One region of the Erwinia sp. PME.40.26/001 genome, then DNA from elsewhere that is predicted to be linked to it. Evidence: predicted binding sites of a transcription regulator. Region 1 holds the regulator's gene; the other holds the start of a gene.
The links. The regulator PurR, encoded in region 1, represses purine synthesis genes. The targets are predictions, from matches to a motif close to CANGCAAACGTTTGCNTG.
Positions count from the first base shown of each region.

Region 1 (3,117 bases):
CTTCTGCCTTCGCGCAGAAATGCCTTTTCTGACTCCGTTGCGACCTTTTGCAGCGCACAAACTGTTAATGGGAACGATGCGTTTACTCATCACGCTCTGCATACTGGCTTTCACCCAGTTGTTCTTCAATATGGCGCACGCATCGCCACATACCCCTATTAATGCGAATCAGCAAAAAGCCGATCGCACTACCGCACGTGAAGATGAGCGTCGCAAACGCCGCCCGGTCAAGACCGCCTCCACGAAAAAAGTGAAAGAACCGGTCAGTAAAAAAGCAAAAGAACCCGCCAGGAAGACCGCCGCTAAAACAGCACGTCTGGTGCCGGCAAAAAAACTCAAAGAAAAAGCCAGGAGTAAAGTGGCGGCAAAACCGTTGCGCACGGCTAAAGTAACGAAAAAGTCCTTAAGCAAAAAAATCGCCGCCAACAAAAAAGCCGACAAGAAGCACTATGGTCGCGATCGCGCCGGGCGCAAAGTTGCGCAACGCGATGACGCGCAGCTTTCAGGCCCGCTGAAACTGAGTAAAGCCCACCGCGCCCGCTATCAAAAAGCGCGCGAGACAGCGATGACAAAATTGATGGGGCAACTCGGCAAACCCTATCAGTGGGGCGGTACCTCACCTAAAACCGGCTTCGACTGCAGCGGTCTGGTGTGGTACGCCTACAAAGATCTGGTGAAGTTCAAAATCCCCCGTACGGCAAATGAAATGTATCACCTGCGCGATGCCGCCTCGGTCAAACGCGATCAGCTGGAAAAAGGGGACCTGGTCTTCTTCCGCATTAACGGTCGCGGCACGGCCGACCACGTAGGGGTTTATCTGGGTGGGGGCAAATTTATTCAGTCTCCGCGCACCGGTAAAGATATCCAGGTCAGTGCACTGAGTGAAGATTACTGGCAGGAGCATTACATCGGCGCACGCCGGGTGATGACACCGAAGACAATTCGTTAACTGTGCCGTCAGCGTGATGGGTATACGGGAGGGGTCACCTCCTCCCGGGCCGGACTTAGTGCATGACTGCGGTAAAACTAAACGCAATAATCATCAGCAGTGAACCCACCACCGCCAGCGCTGTCATTTTCATATCGGTGTTCATATTTTCTCCTTAATAACCCTGCAATGTGTAAGCCAACAGATTTTCCCATACTTACCCGTAAAAATCTCGTTTTCTGCGCCCAGCCTTGTTAGAATTATTCCTTTCCGTTGCGCAACACGCCCGGAAACGTTTTAAGTCAGCGCTGCATGTCACTCTACGGATGATTTTACCCCTCCCCGAATCTTTGAGACAGCACCCCAGATCGTTCTCGTCGGGCAGCAATAGCGGCGCGCAGGCAAACGTTTAACCAAATTGTTATCAGTACGTTACGATAACACCAGGAGTAGGATTTTAATGGCAACAATTAAGGATGTGGCAAAGCGTGCCGGTGTGTCCACCACCACCGTGTCCCATGTCATCAACAAAACGCGCTTTGTAGCCGAAGAGACGCGCGAAGCGGTATGGGCGGCAATTAAAGCTTTGCATTACTCCCCCAGCGCCGTTGCCCGCAGTCTTAAGGTGAACCACACCAAAACCATCGGGCTGCTGGCCACATCCAGTGAAGCCCCCTACTTTGCCGAAATCATTGAAGCGATTGAAAACCGCTGCTTTGCTAAAGGCTATACGCTGATCCTCGGCAATGCGCATAACGATCTGCAAAAGCAGCAGGCGTATCTGTCGATGATGGCGCAGAAGCGTGTCGATGGCCTGCTGGTCATGTGTTCAGAATATCCTGACCCCCTGATAGCCATGCTGGAAGAGAACCGTAATATTCCAATGGTGGTGATGGACTGGGGCGAGTCACGCGGAGACTTTACCGATACCGTGCTCGATAACGCTTTTGAAGGCGGCTATCTGGCGGGGCGTTATCTGATCGAGCGCGGCCATCGTGATATCGGGGCGATCCCGGGACAGCTGGAACGCAATACCGGCGGCGGTCGCCATGCGGGCTTCCTGAAAGCACTGGCTGAAGCCGGGATTACCCTGCGCGATGAATGGCTGGTACAGGGCGACTTTGAACCGGAATCTGGCTACCGCGCCATGCAGCAAATACTGTCACAGAAGCAGCGTCCGACGGCGATCTTCTGTGGGGGAGATATTATGGCGATGGGTGCGATTTGCGCAGCGGACGAGATGGGGTTGCGCGTACCGCAGGATATTTCGGTGATCGGTTATGATAACGTGCGCAACGCCCGTTACTTCACCCCGGCGCTGACCACCGTACACCAGCCAAAAGAGCGTCTGGGGGAAACAGCCTTTGATATGCTGCTTGACCGCATCACCAGCAAACGTGAAGAGCAGCAGACGATTGAAGTGCATCCTTCACTGATCGAACGCCGCTCCGTTGCCGACGGCCCCTTCCGCGACTATCGCCGTTAATATCCGCGCATCAGATCCCGGGCTGTTCACTCAGCCATTCTGCATTCAGCGTTTCGGTATTGCCCAGATAGGCCAGCAACCAGTTCAGCGCCGGTGAGGCGCTGTGCTCAGACCAGCTGAGGTAGCAGGGACTGTCAGGAAACGGCGAGGCCAGCGTCAGCTCACCCAGCACCTGCTGTTGCAGCCAGGGCTGGGCAAAGTGCCCCGGTACCATCCCGACGCACAGCCCGGCACGCAGGCAGTCGAATGCGCTTTCCCAGTCCGGTACCACCAGCCGCCGCTGATTGTCCAGCGTCCAGGTTGTGCGCTTCGGCAGCGCCCGCGACGTATCCTCCAGCACCAGCGAGGGCCATTCGCGGATCAGCGCTTCACTCAGCGCGCCTTCGTAACGGTGCAGCGGATGTTGGGACTGGACTACGCAGCGCCAGTTCAGACTGCCCATGTCGCGAAAGGCAAAACGCCCCCTCACAGGAATGGCCTGGGTTGCGCCTATTGCCACGTCCACGCGACCGTCAGCCAGCGCATCCCAGACGCCGTTAAACACCTCCGGCATGATGTGCAGCTCCATGTCCGGGAAATGACGATAAAAATCCACCACCAGCTGACGCGTGCGCGCCGGCCGTACAATCCTGTCCACCGCAATGTTAATCTGCCCGCGCCAGCCGTTTGCCACCTGCTGGCAGCGGGTTCGCGTGGCAAGCAT
Region 1 is NZ_JBVHNP010000001.1:374,282-377,398, reverse strand. Features, by position in the region: gene ACZ3HG_RS02070 (C40 family peptidase) at 77-949, shown strand; gene cydH (cytochrome bd-I oxidase subunit CydH) at 1,005-1,094, opposite strand; gene purR (HTH-type transcriptional repressor PurR) at 1,389-2,414, shown strand; gene punR (DNA-binding transcriptional activator PunR) at 2,425-3,117, opposite strand, start outside.

Region 2 (3,117 bases), 1.2 Mb from region 1:
AAGGTAAACCTTTTTCGCCCCGGCTTCCCGCGCCATTTCGATAATCTGCTCAGAGGTGGTGCCGCGCACGATGGAGTCATCCACCAGCAGGACGTTTTTACCCCGGAATTCAGCACGGTTGGCGTTAAGCTTGCGGCGGACCGCGCTGCGACGCAGGTGCTGGCCCGGCATGATAAAGGTACGTCCCACGTAGCGGTTCTTCACAAAGCCCTGACGGTATGGCTTGTCGAGAATACGTGCCATCTCCAGGGCGATATCGCAGGAGGTTTCCGGGATCGGGATCACCACGTCGATATCCAGATCTTCCCATTCGCGGGCGATCTTGGCACCGAGCTTAGTCCCCATGCGCACGCGGGCGCTGTACACCGAAATCTTGTCGAGGAAGGAATCCGGACGTGCAAAGTACACATACTCGAACAGGCACGGGTTCCACTTTGGATTCTCAGCACACTGCCGGGTAGAGAGCTGGCCCTTTTCAGTCACGTAAACGGCTTCACCCGGTGCCACATCGCGCAGGAATTCAAAACCGAGTGTATCCAGCGCCACGCTTTCGGAGGCCACCATATACTCGATGCGGCCGTCGGCCATGGCGCGTTTGCCAATGACCAGCGGGCGAATACCGTTAGGATCGCGGAAGGCCACCAGGCCGTGGCCGATGATCATCGCAACGCAGGCGTATGCCCCGCGCACGCGCTGATGCACGGCGGCCACCGCAGAGAAGATGTTTTCTGCTTCCAGCGGGTCATGCTGGAAGCGATCGATTTCCTGCGCAAAGATATTCAGCAGGATTTCGGAATCCGAAGTGGTATTAACATGCCGGCGTCCGGTTTCGAACAGCTCTTTGCGCAGCTCGTGGGCGTTGGTCAGGTTGCCGTTATGGGCAAGGGTAATACCGTAGGGGGAGTTCACATAGAAAGGCTGGGCTTCAGAAGCGCTGGAGCTTCCTGCCGTTGGGTAACGCACGTGGCCGATACCCATGTTGCCCTGCATACGCTGCATGTGGCGGGCTTCAAATACATCGCTGACCAGGCCGTTTGCTTTACGCAGACGGAAGCAATTCAATGCATCAATGGTAACGATGCCTGCGGCATCCTGCCCACGGTGCTGAAGCACCGTTAACGCGTCATAAATCGACTGGTTGACCGGTGCAAAACCGGCGATCCCGACAATACCGCACATATTGACATTTCCTCATAAGCCGCGACCCCGGTGCGATTACCGGGGCAAAAAACTCGACGTGCTTTTCAGGTAATCAAAAAACCACCTGATGATGCTACTGAACTGAGGGATTAGCTGGGACTGCTGCCAGTCCGGGCTTTTGGAAAAGCCGGTGAATGTGTCGAGGAAAAACAACATGGCTGCCACAATCAGCACGCCGCGTAATGCCCCAAAACAGACGCCGAGGACTCTGTCGGTTCCCGACAGGCCGGTTTTTTCAACCAGCGAACCAATTACATAGTTAACAATGGCCCCGACAATCAGGGTAGCAATGAATAACACCGCAACGGCTATTCCATTTCGAACCAGTTCATCTTCAAATCCGGTGAACCAGACGGCAAGGAAAGAGTAGTAATGACTGGCGACAAAAAATGCGCAACCCCAGGTGACGAGAGAAAGAGCTTCCCGGACAAATCCTCGGATCAGGCTGACGAGAGCCGAAAAACCAATAACCGCAATAATGACGTAATCTATCCAGATCATGAACGCTTCCAGTGACCAAGCCCCTGTCACAGCCTGTATCCCCCTGTTGCACAGTTTCAGGGAGATGCTGCCTCAGTTCGGGGCGAATTCTAACAGAAAAAGAAAACGTTTGCGTAGGGTTTTCCTGGTACGATTTAAATTAACAACGAGGTTAAAAAAAACCCTCCACAGGGGCGGATTGCCCCTGCGAAATCCCCCTACGCAATACCTTGATTTGCCAGTCTCCTCACGCACAACGCCCGGAACAGCACAGTGTCGGCTCCGGGCGCGTGGGGGATGAACTGCCGCAATAAGCACCCGGCGCTTGAGAAAACGGCGGGCCCAAACCACTTAACGAACGGAGTAAGGTTTCACCACGCCGCCCAGTCCCGAAATACCCTGCAGTGCGCCTACGGCAGCCTGCATCTTCGCTTTCGATGCGTCCGGCCCAACGTAGATACGGGTGATCTGCCCCTGCACCGGCGTGGCCGGAACAGTAAAGGCGCGATAGCCCGACAGGCGCAGCTGCGCAACAATCTCATTCACTTTTGCGGCATTCTTCAGCGCGCCGAGCTGTACGACCCAGGCCTGGCCTGTCGGCGCGGTCTCGGTAGCTGCGGGCCGGGTCTCCGCCGGGGTTTCCACTTTCGCCGCTGGGGTCTCTACCGGTTTCGGTTTCTCCACCGGCTTCGGCTTCTCGACCGGTTTCTCCACGGGCTTCGGCTGCGGCTTCGGTTTTTCTACTACTTTCGGTGGCTGTTGCACCGGTTTCACCGGCGGCGGGGTCACCACCGTAGGCTCATTGCGCGACTGCGGCGCAGTGGATCCACTGTCGGCCTGGGAAGCGTTTTCCGCAGAACTGCTGCCCGCGCTGATCGCGGCCCCTGCCCCTTCCGGCGGCTGTGCCGGCAACGACTGCGTCACCGGTGGCACCAGATCGGTTTCCTGCTGATCTTCCGGTTTCGGCACCAGCGGAATGGCAGCGAACTCCTCTTTATAGTGCTTCTTCTTACCATCGAGCAAGCCGGGCAGCACAATCACGCCCAGCGCCACAATGATGATGGTTCCGACTAAACGGTTTTGAAACTTACTGGCCACTGCCGTTCTCCGTTTCCATCGTTTCCATAACCTGCGCCACGGTGTGGAAGGACCCACACACCAGCACAATATCCTGTTCTGACGCCTGTTGCCGCGCCTGGTGCCACGCGAGCTCAACCGAGTCAAACGCCTGTGCGCCATGAAGATGCGCCATCAGCTGCGCCGCCGTCGCGCCGCGCGGGCCGTCCAGCGGTGCGCAGTACCAATAGTCCACCTGCGGACTGAGGCAGGCCAGCGTACCGGCAATATCCTTATCGTGCAGCATGCCCACCACGGCGTGCACCTTACCGCTGCGCGGCACTTCCGCCAGGCGACCGGCCAGGTAGGCTGCCGCATGGG
Region 2 is NZ_JBVHNP010000001.1:1,525,202-1,528,318, forward strand. Features, by position in the region: gene purF (amidophosphoribosyltransferase) at 1-1,179, opposite strand, end outside; gene cvpA (colicin V production protein) at 1,216-1,701, opposite strand; gene dedD (cell division protein DedD) at 2,032-2,778, opposite strand; gene folC (bifunctional tetrahydrofolate synthase/dihydrofolate synthase) at 2,768-3,117, opposite strand, start outside.
Region 2: a site for PurR is predicted at 1,800-1,817, ahead of cvpA (colicin V production protein). Genes of this name have one in related genera too.